Regions from separate parts of the Arthrobacter sp. D1-29 genome, predicted to be linked through region 4. Evidence: riboswitches for the same ligand, from Rfam matches in the RefSeq annotation. Region 4 holds a riboswitch; each other region holds the start of a gene.

Region 1 (4,205 bases), 890 kb from region 4:
ATCTCCGATGTTGAGATCCGCATGGTCGAAGCCAAGCGATTCCCTGTAGTGGATCCAGATGCCTGGGACCGCCTCAAATCAACATCACAAGAGTACGAAATCACCCTCTCCGCCGTTTCACCCGGCCTGTTCAAGGCTCCGCTGAACAGCGACCTGCTATCCCTGCACTCGAACGGCATCCTGGAGATGAGCCTTGATTTGGCAGAACGGCTGGAAATTAACACCCTGATCGTCTTCGGCGTGCAGCGCAGCCACCAGGACACCGCATCAGATCTCCAGCGCGTCATCGAGATTCTTGGACAGACGTCCGACCGTGCCGCTAAACGGGGCTTCACCGTGCAGCTGGAAAACATTCCAGGCTCCTGGGCTGACACGGGCGATAACTGCCTGGCCCTGCTCGAAGGCGTTGGCAGGGACAACTTCGGATACGTGTGGGACACCGGTAATCTCTACGAAGCTGAAGAGAAGCCCTTCCATCAAAGCTACGAAAAACTCAAGCCATACATCAAAAACGTTCACCTCAAAGACGGTCGCTTCATCGATGGCGTTATGACTTGGGAGCACTTCGGAACCGGGGTAACCGACATCGCCGGACAGGTCTCCGCCCTTAAAGCAGACGGCTACGAAGGCAAACTCACCATGGAAGCCAAGTGCGAACCCCATATGGACGAAGACTTCATTGCGTCCGTCCGCTACCTGAAGTCAGTGCTGTAAGGCCCTCACAATTGGTCGGTATGCGGGCCTTCTTTGAGCCATAGGGTGTCGCCGTCGACTCTCTCCAGCTCATCCGATGCGAAGTATGCGTGACCGGCAAACAGACCTGACCTGTCCACTTTCACATAGCCGATCCGCAACAGCCTTTCCGCCGTGTGATGGGGCAACGAGGAGGTGGCAGCGAATGCGTGAATCGCTGTGCCGACGAGGCCTCCCGTTTCAGGGTCGGTCTGACCCTCCGCCGTCACTGCCTCCGGATCCCCCATCTTCAGTGCTTCCACTTTGCCGATCTTCTTGCCATCCGGCGCTACAACGTGCATTCCTTCACGCACCTGCTCGATGACCGCCATGGTGTTCTCCTTCATGCAAAGCAACCACTGAGTGCAGAATAAGTGTAGGACTGACTCAGTGGCAGTAACAGAGGTGTGTATCAGCACTTCCAGGCTTGCCGCCGGTGATGCGCCAGTGGATCAGGCGCCGCTGGCCTCCTTGGCGGCACGGAAGCCGGCTTCAAGGTCTGCCAGGATGTCATCGATGTGCTCGATGCCCACGGAGAGGCGGACCAGTCCCGGGGTCACGCCGGCCACGGCCTGCTGCTCCGGGGAGAGCTGGCTGTGCGTGGTGGAGGCCGGATGGATGACCAGGGACCGGACGTCCCCGATGTTGGCCACGTGCGAGTGCAGCTCCAGCGCGTCCACGAACCGCTTGCCCGCCTCGGCGCCTCCGGAAAGATTGAAGGACACGATGGCACCCGTGCCCTTGGGGCCGTATTTCCGCCCGCGCTCGTACCAGGGGCTTGAGGGCAGGCCCGCGTAGGCGACGGATTCGACGTCGTCACGCGCTTCCAGCCAGCGGGCCACTTCGCCGGCGTTGGCCACGTGGCGTTCCACCCGCAGGCTCAGGGTCTCCAGGCCCTGCGAGATCAGGAACGCGTTGAACGGGGACACCGCCGAGCCCAGGTCCCGCAGGAGCTGGACCCGTGCCTTGAGGATGTAGGACAGGTTGGCGCCCAGGGCGCCGCCCTCGCCGAGGTCGCGGGCGTAGACCAGCCCGTTGTAGGTGGGGTCCGGGGTGTTGAAGCCGGGGAACCGCTCCGGGTCCTTGCCGAAATCGAACTTGCCGGAATCCACGATGACGCCCGCGATCGCTGCGCCGTGGCCGCCCAGGTATTTTGTGGCCGAATGCACCACAATGTCCGCGCCCCATTCCAGCGGACGGATCAGGTACGGCGTGGACAGCGTGTTGTCCACGATCAGCGGCACGCCCGCCTCGTGGGCAGCCCCGGATACGCCCTCAATGTCCAGGACATCCTGGCGGGGGTTGGACACCACCTCGGCGAAGAAGAGCTTGGTGTTCGGCTGCACCGCGTCACGCCACTGGTCCAGGTTGTCCGGGTCCGCTACGAACGTGACGCTGATGCCGAACTTCTTCAGCGTGTGGGCGAAGAGGTTGTAGGTGCCGCCGTAAAGGCTGGGGCTGGCCACGATGTGGTCCCCGGCTTCGGCGATGTTCAGGACCGCGAAGGTCTCCGCCGCCTGGCCGGAGCTGAGCAGCAGCGCTGCCAGGCCTCCTTCCAGGCTGGCAATACGCTGCTCCACCGCGTCCTGCGTGGGGTTGCCGATGCGCGTATAGATCGGCGCCAGCTCGGCCAGTGCAAAGCGGTTGGCAGCGCTTTCCGCACTGGGAAACACGAAAGACGTGGTCTGGTAAATGGGCAGTGCCCGGGCGCCGGTGGCAGAATCCGGCTCCTGCCCGGCATGGATCTGGCGGGTTTCAAAAGACCATCCGTTGGACATTCAAGGCTCCTTTGACGTGGGCCCGGGGCATGTTGGGAGCACCACGGGCCGCGCTTGCCATCCGGCCGTTGCCGGACAGCCAGGTCCTCACCCGGGGCACCCCACCGCGGTTGGAGGGTTGCCGGCCAGCGAGCCGGGGCTTGGCGCTGGCGCTCATGACCTGAGCTCAGTGTAGGGGCAAAGGTGCATGCCGACAGAATCACGGCGAACCGTTTCGCCGCCCTGCCGAGCACACTGTAGGCATACATTGATCATCGGCGACGGCGTTGCGGACTTCCGCGACGAGGACGCCGACGTGTTCGCCCTCATTGTGGCCTCCGAACTTTCCGGAAACCGCTCGTGGAGGCGCCCGCGGCCAGCCCGGTGGCTGACTGCAGTGCTCAGTGATGCTCTACGCGGGTCGAAAACTCGCTGCCGAGTCCGGCGCTGATCTTTGCGGCGGCGTCCTGGAGCAGCGGGAGGTGCTCCAGCAGTTCGCGCGTCGTCAGGGCGGTGGACGACAGGCCAAGCCCGGCGAACACCCGTCCGTCGCCGCCGCGGACAGGCACCGCAATCGCGCGCAGCCCGGTTTCGAATTCCTGGTCCACTTCCGACCAGCCGCGCTCGCGTATCTTCGCGAGGCGCTCTTTGAGAGCGGCGGGGCTCGTGATGGTGTGCGGCGTGATCGCCTCAAGTCCGGTTGTGTCGAGATAGTGGCGCAGGCCCGCCGCTGGGAGATCGGCGAGGATCACCTGTCCCATCGCGCTCGCATAGGCCGGGAGCCGGGTGCCGATGACAAGCGAGAGATTGCTAATCCGCCGCATCGAGATGCGGCTTATATAGACGATGTCCGATCCGTCGAGTGTCGCCAGCGTGCAGGTCTCTCTCACCTCGGCGACGATCTGCTCCATCACCGGCTGCGCGATCTCCCTGAGGTCGAGCGAGTTCAAATAGGCGTATCCGATGGTGAGGACGCGCGGCGTCAGTAAGAAGCCGCGCCCGTCGGCGCGGACATAACCGAGTGCCTCGAGGGTGATCAGAAGGCGTCGTGCGGTGGGACGGCTCAGTCCCGCTGCGGCTGCGACCTCTGTCAGAGTCAGCCGCGGACGGTGATCAGCGAAGGCCAAGATGACCGCGAGTCCCCGCTCGAGGGACTGAACATAGTCGCGTTGGTCTAGACCCTCAGGCCGCCTACTCATCCAACATCTCCGATCACTCGAACCCGAACCCTGCATGTCCGTGAAGCGGACGTGCCTTTCCGATGCACTGTAATTCAGATCCCGGTCGAACCGGTCGCGCCTCAGTAGTCCGCTGGCTTGATCCATGGCGAACTGATCATTGCCGCGAGCACCACGAGGCCCCCCTGTCGCCAAGCGGCGACAGCGCGCTTTATCCCATCGGCGAGATCTTGCGGGGAGGTCACCGTGAAGCCGGTCGCGCCACACGCCGCGGCGATCCCGGCGATGTCCACCTCGGCAAGGAAGGCAGTCGCTGGCGGCTGGGGCCGCTCGGCGTCGGGAAAGAGGTCGTGGACGGGCTGACTGCTCGCCGCATAGCCACCATTCTGGAGTACCACGATGAGACCGTCGACGCGCTCGCGCCGCAGCGCAATGAGCGCCGCAACCGGTGCACTGAATATGAAGGAGCCATCCCCGACGACGACGAAGGTCGGCCGCTCCGGCTCGGCGGCCATCGCCCCGAGCAACGCGCCGAGGG
Region 2 (4,205 bases), 900 kb from region 4:
CTGGCGCGGCGTCGGCCCCATCCCGTGGGAGCATGAGCCCAACCGCGGTTTCCTGCGTGCGCTCTATTCGCTGGGCCGTGCATCGGCGGCCATCGGCGAGGCCGAGGAACCGGAACGGATCGAGAAGTTCCTCAACGACTCCGACCCGGCAGCGAAAGCGGCCATCGAAGGCAAGTAAACCAAAAGTTAAATAACGACGGCGGGTGGTCACCTTTATTGAAAAGGTGGCCACCCGCCGTCGTTCCTTCAGAGTTTTTGTCCAGATATGGCGACCAAAAGTCCCTTTTGGTCGCCATATCTGGACAAAAACTCCGTAGTGGAGGGGGAGCGTGGGGCTAGCTGGGCTTCGTCAGGCCTGTGCGCGCCATGGCATCCGCATAGGCCACGTGCATTTCTTCAAGGTACTGTTCCTGCCGGGCCGGAGTACCGGCGAAGGCTCGGCCACTGAGGGAGCGGACCTTGTAGGTTTTCAGTCCGCGGCGCCAGAGCAGGGGCACCTCGGTCTTCAGCAGCAGGTTGGCCAGGCGGTTGGCTTCGGTGCCGTGGGCCACGATGACGGAAGCCCGGGGCACGAGGGCCAGGAACTTGAGCAGCGGCTTGAGGCCGGAGGCGATCTGGTCCGGCGTGAACTTGCCGTTGGGCTCGCCCGGGGTGTGCCACGGGTGGACGTTCCACGGCATCACGAACTCCGGACGCAGGCCCAGTTTCCACTGGACGCCCAGCATGCGGGTGGCGGCGTCGTCGTCGCCGGCGGTGATGAACCCGGACTTGTCCGCTTCGCCGATGTTCGAGTACAGGCTGATGATGCGGCATTCATCCACGTCGTGCATGGGGTCAACGTAGGGAACTTCGGTGTGCGGCTTGACGCTCTGCAGGGAATCGCACAGCTCGTTGACGGCTGCGACGTTGGGTTCGTAACGGCGGCTCATGAGCTGCTCGCGAAAAGATTCAGGTGCCAGGGCTGTCATGTATTGCTATGTCTCCTGCGGGGCTCGGTGATGCTGCCAATCCGGAAAATGGGCGCATCGTGGCGCGGCAGGTTCCGGGATGGTTTGAAATGTGGAGTGGACCGATTCCTGGTCGGTCCTTATCAGTTTAGCAAGCCCCGCAAAACGCAGGCACGCCCAAGGCCTTCCCGTGATGGAAGGCACAGGGCGCCGGGATCGCTGCACCTACCAGAGGCGCTGGCTGGCGCGGCGGGCGCCCTCGCCGAGCGCCTCAAGTTTGGCGAAGGCGATCTGCGGGTGAACCCGGCCGCCCAGCCCGCAGTCCGTGGACGCAATAACATTCTCCCGGCCCACCAGCTCGGCGAAGCGGACAATCCGGTCAGCCACGAGATCCGGGTGTTCCACCACGTTGGTTGCGTGTGAGACCACTCCGGGAATGATGGCCTTGCCCTCGGGAAGCCTGGTGTCTTCCCACACCCGCCACTCGTGCTCGTGCCTGACGTTGGCGGCCTCGAAGGAGTAGGCCCCGGCATTGACCTGCAGCACAGATCCAACGATGTCCGCGAACGGAATGTCCGTGGTGTGCGGCCCGTGCCAGGAACCCCAGCAGACGTGGAGGCGGATCTGTTCCTGGGGCAGGTCGCGCAGGGCCCAGTTGGTGGCCTCGATGCGCAGCTGGATGAACTTGAGGTAGTCCTCCAACGACGGCTCGGGGTTGATCTGATCCCAGCTTTCCGCGAGTGAGGGGTCATCGAGCTGCACCGTCAGGCCGGCGTCGATGATGGCCTTGTATTCCTCCCGCATGGCATCAGCGCAGGCGTACAGCAGTTCCTCGTCCGACTTGTAGTACTCGTTGGCCACCCTGGCGCACGAACCGGGGGAGAGGGACGCCAGAAAGCCTTCCGTCAGGCCCGCCGCGGCCAGGCCCTTTTTCAAATTGGTGACATCGGAGGCCACCAGGTCATGCCCCGTGTAGGTCAGGGGTCCCGCGATTTTCGGCTGCGTCACGCTTTTGCGGTGCGCCAGGATGCCCGAGGACGGATCGGTGTACGCGTCGTTGAAAGCCAGCCGGTCCCGGCGGTCCGGAAACGACGTCAGCACAATATGCCCCGGAGACGAGCGATGCACCACGGGGTCCTTCCACCTGTCCACGTCAGTGGGTTCCAGGCCGCCCAGCCTGGCGAAGGAGTAGTTCCACCAGGCGCCGTAATCAACGGAAGTGGACATGGTGTGCCCGTACTCGCCGTCGTTCGCAATGTCGACGCCGAGGTCTTTCTGCCGCTGGACCACATCCGCCACCGATGCTTCCAGCAGCTCCAGGAATTCGGGCGTGATGCCCTCGGATTCCTTTGTGGCGTTTGCCGCGATGAGCTCCGGCGTGCGAGGCAGTGAACCTGCATGCGTGACCTGGATGTGGTCAGTATTGGGGGACATGGATACTTCCTTTCCATCGGTCCTGGCAGTAGCACCTGCGGACAGGATTGTCCCTGCACCCGCGGTTGCTGCGGCGTCAGCGAGCCAGGTCTCTCGGCCGCTCCGGATGGGTACTCTCACTTAATGTCATCAGCCGGGTGCGGGCAAGCCTTCGCCGGATTGTTTCATCGGATGGCGGCGGAGGCGGGGGTGGAGAAACCAAGGGCCCGCGGGCCACGAACAAGTGGAGAAACCCCGGCATCCGCTAAACTTGGCTGGTAAGAGCCCCGAACTCTTGCCTGGCAGGCCACTGAATCTGTGCCTGCCGGACTGTAGCCGTCGGGGCATTCTCATGAACGGCGCTGACTTCCGGCTGAACACCTGCTGCCTCACCTGGGTGGATCAACCGGAATGCGGCCCGAACGAATGGGGGAGGATCCCATGCCAGCTATCGTGATCGTAGGAGCCCAATGGGGCGACGAGGGAAAAGGCAAGGCCACTGATCTCCTCGGCGGCCGCGTCGACTATGTGGTTAAGCCCAACGGCGGCAATAACGCCGGGCATACCGTCGTCGTAGGCGGTGAGAAGTATGAGCTCAAGCTCCTTCCGGCCGGCATTCTCAGCCCCAATGCGGTTCCCATCATCGGCAACGGCTGTGTGGTGAACCTTGAAGCCCTGTTCCAGGAAATTGAGGGGCTCCAGGCCCGCGGCGCAGACACCTCCAAACTGCGCGTCTCCGCCAACGCACACCTGGTGGCGCCTTTTCACCAGGTGCTGGACAAGGTCACCGAACGTTACCTCGGAAGCCGCGCCATCGGCACCACGGGCCGCGGCATCGGGCCCGCCTACATGGACAAGGTGGCCCGGCTGGGCATCCGTGTCCAGGACGTCTTCGACGAATCCATCCTCCGCCAGAAGGTGGAAGGATCGCTCCGCCAGAAGAACGAGCTCCTGGTCAAGGTCTACAACCGCCGCGACATCGATGTTGAGGAGATTGTTGAATACTTCCTGTCCTTTGCCGAGCGTCTCCGCCCGCTGGTCATCGACAGCACACTGGTCCTGAACAAGGCCCTGGATGAGGGCAAGGTAGTGCTCATGGAAGGCGGCCAGGCCACCTTCCTGGACGTGGACCACGGCACCTACCCGTTCGTCACTTCCTCCAACCCCACCGCCGGCGGAGCCTCCGTTGGCTCCGGCATCGGTCCCACCCGGATCTCGCGCTCCATCGGCATCATCAAGGCGTACACCACGCGTGTGGGCGCCGGCCCGTTCCCCACGGAGCTCTTCGACGAGATGGGCGTGTACCTGCAGAAGACGGGCGGCGAGTTCGGCGTCAACACCGGCCGTCCCCGCCGCTGCGGCTGGTACGACGCCGTCCTGGCCCGCCATGCGTCCCGCGTCAACGGCTTCACGGACTACTTCGTCACCAAACTGGATGTACTCACCGGCATCGAGCAGATTCCGGTGTGCGTGGCCTATGACGTCGACGGGGTCAGGCATGACGAAATGCCCATGACCCAGACCGAGTTCCACCATGCCAAGCCCATCTTCGAGTACTTCGAGGGATGGACCGAGGACATTACCGCGGCCCGCACCATGGATGACCTGCCGGAGAATGCACGCAACTACGTCCTGGCCCTGGAAAAGCTCTCCGGCACGCGCTTTTCCGCCATTGGCGTGGGTCCGGACCGTGACCAGACGATTGTGGTTAACGACCTCATCAATGACTAACTGTTTCTGAAAGTCCGACGCCGGCGGGTCACCTTGAACAGGTGGCCCGCCGGCGTCGTTACGGGGTAACGCTGCATGGATGCGGGGCTCATCTTAAGTAGGATACTCACCAAC
Region 3 (4,205 bases), 2.0 Mb from region 4:
GGCCGGCTTCCAGGAAATCGGAGTGGCCCCGGAGTATCTGCACATCGCCGGCAGCTGGCAGGACCACCTCCTCCACCAGCTGCTCCTGCATTAGCCCCCGCCCCCTTTCCGGCACCAAGTCCGAGACCCGAACCCAGTGGAAGGCAGCCACCATGAGCAACGAGGCCCTGAGTAACGAGCCTATGAGGAGCGAGGCCCTGAAAGCTGACGCGCGTACCGCAGTCATCCTGGGCGGCGCCCGCACTCCCTTCGGACGATTCCGGGGCAGCCTGGCCGCGCTGTCATCCAGTGAACTGGGCGCCCACGCGATCCGCAGTGCACTTGAAAGGACAGGCGTGGACCCCGGCCAGGTCCATGCGGTGATCGTGGGCCAGGTCATCCAGGCAGGTGCAGGGCAAGGACCCGCGCGGCAGGCAAGCCTGGCAGCAGGCATTGGCTGGGACGTTCCCACGGTAACCATCAACAAGCTCTGCCTCTCCGGACTCACTGCGGTGATCGACGCCGCCAGGATGATCCGGGCCGGCGAGGCAGACTTCATCGTGGCAGGGGGCCAGGAATCCATGAGCAACGCCCCGCACCTGCTTCAGCGCCTTCGCAACGGTGTGGCAATCGGCGACGCCCCGCTGATGGACTCACTGAATTACGATGCCCTGCAGGACCCCGTCTCCGGCGTCCTCCAGGGCGCCGCAACCGATGCGGGCAACGCCGAACGCGGAATCAGCCGGGCGGACCAGGACGCTGTTGCCGCGAGGTCCCATCAGCGGTCGGAGGCAGCGAGCTCCGCCGGACTGCTTGCTGCCGAGATCGCACCGGTCAAAGTACCGCAGCGCCGTGGTCCAGCACTGATGGTGGATTCTGATGAAGGCATTCGCCCGGGCACGACGGCGGAGGCCCTGGCTGCCCTTAAGCCCGCCTTCTCCACGGCCGCGACTGCCACTATCACCGCCGGATCCGCCTCTCCCCTTTCAGACGGCGCGGCCGCCGTCGTGATTGCCAGCAAGGCCGCCGCGGAACGTGCCGGACTGAGCTGGATCGCCGAGATCCGCAGCCACGGCCAGACTGCCGGCCCGGACGCTTCCCTGCATTCCCAGCCGTCCCGCGCCATCGAACGCGCCCTGGCTGCGGAAGGGCTTGGCGTGGCTGATCTGGACCTGATCGAAATTAATGAAGCCTTCGCGTCCGTGATTATCCAATCGGCCCAGGACCTGGGCGTCAGCACGGAGCGGATCAACGCCGAGGGCGGCGCCATCGCCTTGGGCCACCCAGTGGGCGCCTCAGGCGCACGCCTTGTGCTGCACCAGGCGCTGGCGCTGCAGCGGCGCGGCGGCGGCACCGGGGTTGTGTCCCTCTGCGGCGGCGGGGGCCAAGGCGAGGCTCTCATCCTCAAGGCCTGAAATGTAGTGCGCCAAGCCCCAGGAACCCTGACGGACCGCGTTGACGGGCTAGCGCCTGCCGTACTTCCGGTGAACTGCCTGCTTGCTGACGCCCAGGCACAGGGCGATCGCTTCCCATGAGAGTCCTGCCTGGCGGGCGTTCCTGACCAAGGCAGCTTCGGCCCGCCCTACTTCCTTCTGCAGCTCCGCCACGGCATAGAGTGCCTCGGCCGGGCCCTTCCCATCCATCGATCCAACGAGTGTCTTCATCCGATCCACCTCCACGACGTCAACATTAGTTGACACCACTTCGTTCGTCAACCTACGTTGACGCTCAGACTGGTGCCACCTCAGGCCGGTGGAGCCGCGTGAACTGTGAGCGGGACCAGCCGGTGGGTGCAGGACGCACGTTCCAGGCTCAGGGTGCCCGGAGCGGCCCTGTTGTTGACGCCGGTGTCATCACACCAGTCCACGCCGTACGGGACAGCGCTGACTCCGCCCTCTCCGGCAGCCATGGTCTCCGGAACGGTGAAGACAAAGGTGAAGCCGCCGTCGTCGGTCATGGGAGCGAGCTCCTCCAGGACCGTCTGCCCCGCAGCATCCGTCACCGTCACCTGGATGCGGGCATCCGCGCCGTAGAGCGCATCACAGGTGGTGTCCTGCGCGGAGACCGTAACCTTCCCGCCAGCCTGAACGGCCGACGGGGAGACAAAGTACTCCGGCGGCCCGCAGGGCGGCGGAGCGAAGGGGTCCCGGCAGCCTGTCAGTGCAAAGGCAAGGGATGCGACGGCGAGGACGACCGCGGTCCATCGCAACCGGTTTTGCACTGCTGGCCTTCCCCGCTGTTTGCCCACACAGTCTTTTCCCACAGATCGTTCACCCATATCCTGCTGTTTCCCCATACCGTGATTGTCCGGCATGGCGTTGGTTACGCAACATGACGATGGCGGCGGTGCGGGGCGGCGGGCCAGGTGTTACGTTTTTGGGCAGTAATGAGTACCGGCGCCAAGCCCTGACTGGCCGGTCGGCAACCCTCCCTTTCGCGGCGGGGTGCCTCAGGTGAATACTCGGCATATCGAAAAAATTCGAGCTGCAAGCGTGAGAGAAGGAGATCCGTCGTGACAGACGCACCTGCCACTGAAGAAAAGCTGTCCTACCGACTGATCACAGGGCCGGATGACCGCTCCTTCTGTGAGCGGATCTCAACCGCATTGGCGGAGGGCTACGTCCTGCACGGCAGCCCGGCCGCAACGTTCAACGGCAGCAGCGTGATCGTGGCGCAGGCCCTGGTCCTCCCGGCTGCGATCGCCTCCGCGGACGCCGCCGTCGCCACCGCTGTGGACGATCTGGAAACTGCCGGCGAAGAGCTCGAATTCGACGGCGAGGGCCACGCATGAGCTACGCAGGAGACCTCACCCCGGAGGAAGCCTGGACCAAGCTGGAGCAGGGCGCCATCCTGGTGGATGTGCGCACGGAGGGCGAATGGGCGCATATCGGCATCCCGGACACCAAGGCGACCGACAACGATCCCCTTTTCATCCAGTGGACGTTCCCGGGTGGCATCCCCAACCCCGATTTCATCAATGACCTGACACAGCAGGCACCCGAGGACACCGGCACGGAACTGGTGTTCCTGTGCCGTTCCGGGGCCCGGTCCATAGCTGCAGCCATCGCCGCCACCCAAGCAGGCTACACGTCCTACAACGTCCTCGAGGGCTTTGAAGGCGAGCCGGACCGCTACGGCGAACGCACCGTCAATGGCTGGAAGAACCGCGGCCTGCCTACGAATCTGGGAACGAACTAAGTGACATTCAATGAAGATGCCGCCGGCTGGAGTCCTGACACCCAGGCAGTCCGTGGCGGGCTGGACCGCACCAATTTCCAGGAGACCGCCGAGCCGGTCTTCCTGAACTCCGGGTTCGTCTACGAATCGGCCGCAGCTGCCGAACGCGCCTTCACCGGCGAGGACGAGCGCTTTGTCTACTCCCGCTACGGGAACCCCTCCGTAGCCACCTTCCAGGAACGGCTCCGCCTCCTCGAGGGCACCGAGGCGTGCTTTGCGACGGCGTCGGGAATGTCTGCAGTCTTCACCGCCCTGGGTGCCCTGCTGGCTGCCGGTGACCGCGTGGTTGCGGCCCGCTCGCTGTTCGGTTCCTGTTTCGTGATCCTGAACGAGATCCTGCCGCGCTGGGGCGTGGAGACCGTCTTTGTGGATGGCCCGGACCTGGACCAGTGGCGTGAAGCATTGTCCCAGCCCACCACCGCAGTCTTCTTCGAGTCGCCGTCCAACCCGATGCAGGAAATCGTGGACATCGCGGCAGTCAGCGAACTGGCGCATGCCGCCGGAGCCACCGTCGTCGTCGACAACGTCTTTGCCACTCCCCTGCTGCAGCGCTGCGGCCAGCTGGGCGCGGACGTCATTGTCTACTCCGGCACCAAGCACATCGACGGCCAGGGCCGAGTCATGGGCGGGGCAATCCTGGGCACCAAGGAATTCATCGACGGCCCCGTGAAACAGCTCATGCGCCACACCGGACCCTCACTGTCCGCCTTCAACGCCTGGGTCCTCACCAAGGGGCTGGAGACCATGGCGCTGCGCGTCAACCATTCCTCGGCCACCGCCCTGAGGCTGGCAGAGTGGCTGGAACAGCAGCCTGCGGTCAGCTGGGTCAAATACCCGCTGCTGAAATCCCACCCGCAGTATGAGCTCGCCGCCAAGCAGATGAAGGCCGGCGGCACCGTGCTGACCCTAGAACTCGCGACGACGGCCGGACGCTCGGGCAAGGAAGCCGCCTTTGCGCTGCTGGACGGGCTGCGGATCATCGACATCTC
Region 4 (4,205 bases):
TCCGATAGTCCGGGACCCTGTTGTAGATCGAGGTATCGGCGTTGGCTGCAGACTGGCCGTGCCGGATCATGATAATTTTCCCGGGCGCACTCATAAGCCCCAAGCATAGGTGGCGCCGGCGCGGCGCAGCTCTTTGACCGGGTAATGCACCAGCAAAGAACCAGAAACTACAGGCAAGATGGGAGCATGTTGGTTCCCTCCCGCCGTCGGCTGCGCCTTGAAGTCTGGATCGTCTTGGGGCTGTCCCTGGGCCAGTCCGCCGTCTACTCCGTGGTCCAGCTGCTGGATAAGATGACGCGCGCCCCGCTGGCGGAAGGCACCTCAACGCTCAACCGCTCGCAGAGCACCCGCGAATACTTCGATCTCACCTACCAGTTGCTGGACATCGTCTTCGCGCTGGTGCCGGTCCTGCTGGTGATCTACTTCCTGTCCGACCAGCGGCAACCGGGGGCGGGGGACGGCGCACATGCAGGTTCGGCCTTCCGGAAGCTTGGCTTCAACTTCGCCAGACCCGGAAGGGACATGCTGCAGGGTCTAGGACTTGCGGCCCTGATCGGTATCCCGTCACTTGGCCTCTACGCGGCAGGGCGGGCCTTGGGCATCACCACTGCCATCATTCCCAGCGCCCTGGATTCCTACTGGTGGACAGTGCCGGTGCTGATCCTGTCTGCCATGCGGCATGCTGTGGTGGAGGAAGTCATCGTGGTGGGCTACCTGATGGACCGTTTGGGGAAGTTTGGCTGGAGCATGCCATTGGCAATCTTCGCCAGTTCCATGCTGCGCGGCAGCTACCACCTCTACCAAGGCTTTGGGCCCTTCATCGGCAACGCGGTCATGGGTGTGGTGTTCGCCTGGCTCTACACCCGCACAAAGCGGGTGATGCCGCTGGTCATTGCGCACGCACTGTTGGACATTGTGGCGTTCGTTGGCTTCAGCCTCTTTGGGTCTGCCATAGGCCTCGGGTGAAAAACCAAGGAACGACGGCGGCGTTAAAGTAATTCGGCCGCCATCGGCAGGTGGCGTCATTGGCACCCGCTGATGGCGGCCGAAGCTTGTTCCCAACGGCCGTTGACCGGCCGGGGGAGGGCTTAGATGGTGACTGCCCCGGAGGCGGTTTCGAAGGTGACGGAAAGGATTCCCGGGGTTCCATGCGGAGCCACCCATTCCACCGCTACATCCTCAAGCGGCTTTTCGACAGGTTCGCCGAGCCATTCGGTCACCCGCTCCGCCGAGCCTGCAATGGTCAGGCAGGACATCTTGACATTGCTTTCGTAGGCGTTGGACGGGTGCAGGGCGGGATCGCCTTCCCACTTGAGCATGTACGGGACCTGGGGATCAGCGATGAGGCCCAGGATTCCGATCTGCTTCCATACAAGTTCGCGGCCGTCGGGGAACTTCCGGTTGCCGTTGACGGCGGAGCGTCCCAGCCGGCGTTCGAAGGGGGCGAGGTCGTCCACTTCGACGCACCAGCCCATCCAGCCGCCGCCGGCAGCAGAGCGTGCCCGGACGGCCTGTCCGAACGGCGCTTTATCCGACGCCGGGTGGTCAAGGACCTCCACTACTTCAAGGTATTTGTGGCCCGCGAGTGGAATGATCATGTTCCGGGTTCCGAAACGGGGGTGCACTCCACCCTTCACGGCTTCGACGCCGAGGGCGGACGAAATTCGTTCGGTTGTGGCAGCCAGGCCATCGTGTTCACAGGCGTAAGAGACGTGATCCATGCGCATGCCCTTCATCTTGGCACTTTGTGATCGGGCTCTCAGCTAAGGGTAGCCTTACCCACTTTTTACTTTGTGTCATGAGTGGACATTAAGCCCGAAACCATGGTTAGGAAGTCTGCTGACTATGGCCTTGGGGAGGCAGCTGACGCCCCTCCTGCTTTCCATCGGTATTAGCGAAATGGCCGACGTCGTGGATGCAGCCGGGCAGTTGCGGGCACCGTAGCCGCAGGCCGGGAAAGTCATAACCAGTCACACTCTTGGTCAAGAGGCATGGCTGTTTCGTACACTCGAAGCAGGTCATGAGTGCCAGTGACAGCCCCGGCTTGCTGGCCGGCAACCCTCCTTCCGCGGTGGGGTGCCCCGGGTGAAGACCTGGCCTGCCGGTCATTTGACGGCGGGCAAGCGCGTAGAAAAGGTCCTCACATGACGATTACCGTCTCCCGCACCGCCGTACCTGAAAACGGAGTGGTCCAGTTCGCCACTATCGGCGGACTCGAGCTCGAAGCCGGAGGCTTCCTGCCGGATGTCACCCTGGCGTATGAAACCTGGGGCACACTCAACCATGATGCCTCCAACGCCATCCTGATCGAGCACGCCCTGACAGGCAGCACCCACGTCACGCGGGGCGACACCGATGAACCGGGCTGGTGGGAACAGCTGGCCGGGCCCGGTGCGCCGGTGGATACTGACAGGTTTTTTGTGGTCTCCGTGAATATCGTGGGCGGATGCTATGGCTCCACCGGACCTTCGTCGCCTGCCCCTGACGGAAAGCCGTGGGGCTCCCGCTTCCCCCTGGTCACCCTCCGGGACAGCACCGTTGCCGAAGCCCGGCTGGCTGACCTGCTGGGCATCCAGAGCTGGTTCGCCGTCCTGGGCGGCTCAATGGGCGGCGCGCGTGCCCTCGAATGGGCTCTGACCTACCCTGAGCGGGTAGAACGGTGTGCCGTAGTATCGGTCGGCGCCGCGAGCACGGCGGAGCAGATTGCCTTCGCCCAGGCCCAGACCCTGGCGATCCGCCAGGATGCCAACTTCAACAACGGCGATTACTATGGCGGTCCCTGTCCGGAGGACGGCCTGGCGCTGGCTCGCCGGATAGCCCACATCACCTACCGCTCGGCCCGGGAACTGGACGGCAGGTTCGGACGCCTGGCCCAGGCGCCGGAAACACCGTTCCAGGCACCGGCGCTGGGCGACCGCGGCCGCTATCAGGTGGAAAGCTACCTGGACCACCAGGGCAACAAGCTGGTTCGGCGCTTTGACGCCAACAGCTACATCGCCATCACAGAGGCCCTGATGAGCCACGATGTTTGCCGGGGGCGCGGCTCCCTGGACGAGGCCCTGGCCAAGGCGACAGCCCGGTTCTTTGTGGCGGCCGTGGACAGCGACAGGCTCTACTTCCCGTCCCAGTCACACGAGTTGGCGGCAGCCCTGCCGGGCGACGTTGATGTGCACATCATTGAATGCCCCATCGGCCACGACGGCTTCCTCACCGAAATCGGACAGCTGGGCAACCAGCTCAGGACGACATTCCTGGTTTGAAGAAGTTCCTGCTCTAGAAAATATCCCTGGTCCAGAAAGTCTTCCTGGTCCAGAAAGTCCTGGCCTGGAAAGTTCCCGGCCTCAGAACCTCGCCGGGACAGTTCTTGCGTCAGCCGTTCATGATTTCGGCCCGGCGCGCCATGTACTCATCCATGGCCATTTCGCCGTTGCTGTACTGCTGGTCAAGTTCTGCAAGCTTGCGGGCACGGTAGCCCTGCGGGGCCGACGGCGGCGGGGGAGTCGAGGGGGCCGCCGGCTTCTGCGGTTCCTGTCCCCGGTCCCGGGGAGGCACTGCCTGGCCGTACGGCGGGCGCTGCTGGTCCGGCGTCGGAAGCTGCTGGCCCGGCAGTGGCTGGAACGGGGGAAGGGGCTGGCTGGGCGGCAGAGGCTCCGGGCTGCTGATCTGGCGGAAGCCGCCGCTCATGTAGTCCTGCTGCGTGTAGCCGTCGCGGGGCTGGTTGCTCTGCGGTCCCGGACGCGGGCCGGGGAAGTAGTCCGGGTACCGCCCGGAGAAGCTCTGTTCCTGGTTCCGGCGGTGGACGTATTTCCGGTACATCCGCATCCCCATCGGAATCAGGAACGACAAAACGATGATCCAGAAAAACAGGTTGTTCACGGTGCTGCGCCTCTCATATGTGTCCTTCCAGCTTAGCCCCGGACGCCTTCCGGACTGTGGGGATGCCAAGAAAGGCTCCATAGCCAGCCACGGCGGCCTCCACCGCCTGCTCCACGTCAGTGTTTTCGCCCGCACCGGCAAAAGCGGCGTGTGACCCTGCCGGTGTGGACAGACGGATGTCCAGCTCGCACCGGCCGGGCAGCATGGTGTGCCGCCAGGAACCGGCCATCCTTCCGTTGAGCAGCACCACGTGTATCAGGGCGCCGTCGGCGGGGATCGCGGGAGCGCTTCCTCCCAGGTAATGCCTGGTGGCGGAATACCCCATCACG

Evidence for each region. A riboswitch is a leader RNA that binds a small molecule or an ion and turns the genes downstream of it on or off. The one in region 4 is predicted to bind S-adenosylmethionine.
Region 1: it holds a riboswitch for S-adenosylmethionine, as region 4 does, so the genes downstream of both, M1E17_RS11180 (bifunctional o-acetylhomoserine/o-acetylserine sulfhydrylase) here and metX (homoserine O-acetyltransferase MetX) in region 4, are expected to answer to the same signal.
Region 2: it holds a riboswitch for S-adenosylmethionine, as region 4 does, so the genes downstream of both, M1E17_RS03310 (cobalamin-independent methionine synthase II family protein) here and metX (homoserine O-acetyltransferase MetX) in region 4, are expected to answer to the same signal.
Region 3: it holds a riboswitch for S-adenosylmethionine, as region 4 does, so the genes downstream of both, M1E17_RS21750 (DUF1737 domain-containing protein) here and metX (homoserine O-acetyltransferase MetX) in region 4, are expected to answer to the same signal.

Annotation. Positions count from the first base shown of each region.
Region 1 covers NZ_CP096383.1:2,478,626-2,482,830, reverse strand. The annotation lists gene M1E17_RS11190 (sugar phosphate isomerase/epimerase family protein) at 1-714, shown strand, start outside; gene M1E17_RS11185 (hypothetical protein) at 720-1,064, opposite strand; gene M1E17_RS11180 (bifunctional o-acetylhomoserine/o-acetylserine sulfhydrylase) at 1,185-2,510, opposite strand; SAM riboswitch class IV at 2,556-2,671, opposite strand; gene M1E17_RS11175 (IclR family transcriptional regulator domain-containing protein) at 2,891-3,616, opposite strand; gene M1E17_RS11170 (thiamine pyrophosphate-requiring protein) at 3,790-4,205, opposite strand, start outside.
Region 2 covers NZ_CP096383.1:689,683-693,887, forward strand. The annotation lists gene M1E17_RS03300 (DUF3151 domain-containing protein) at 1-178, shown strand, start outside; gene M1E17_RS03305 (uracil-DNA glycosylase) at 336-968, opposite strand; gene M1E17_RS03310 (cobalamin-independent methionine synthase II family protein) at 1,173-2,381, opposite strand; SAM riboswitch class I at 2,392-2,494, opposite strand; gene M1E17_RS03315 (adenylosuccinate synthase) at 2,802-4,091, shown strand.
Region 3 covers NZ_CP096383.1:4,765,783-4,769,987, forward strand. The annotation lists gene M1E17_RS21730 (GNAT family N-acetyltransferase) at 1-94, shown strand, start outside; gene M1E17_RS21735 (acetyl-CoA C-acyltransferase) at 183-1,394, shown strand; gene M1E17_RS21740 (AsnC family protein) at 1,443-1,643, opposite strand; gene M1E17_RS21745 (hypothetical protein) at 1,724-2,257, opposite strand; SAM riboswitch class IV at 2,362-2,478, shown strand; gene M1E17_RS21750 (DUF1737 domain-containing protein) at 2,492-2,770, shown strand; gene M1E17_RS21755 (rhodanese-like domain-containing protein) at 2,767-3,177, shown strand; gene M1E17_RS21760 (O-succinylhomoserine sulfhydrylase) at 3,178-4,205, shown strand, end outside.
Region 4 covers NZ_CP096383.1:1,586,679-1,590,883, forward strand. The annotation lists gene M1E17_RS07315 (histidine phosphatase family protein) at 1-70, opposite strand, end outside; gene M1E17_RS07320 (CPBP family intramembrane glutamic endopeptidase) at 187-966, shown strand; gene M1E17_RS07325 (VOC family protein) at 1,089-1,727, opposite strand; SAM riboswitch class IV at 2,017-2,132, shown strand; gene metX (homoserine O-acetyltransferase MetX) at 2,145-3,260, shown strand; gene M1E17_RS07335 (hypothetical protein) at 3,370-3,876, opposite strand; gene M1E17_RS07340 (winged helix DNA-binding domain-containing protein) at 3,890-4,205, opposite strand, start outside.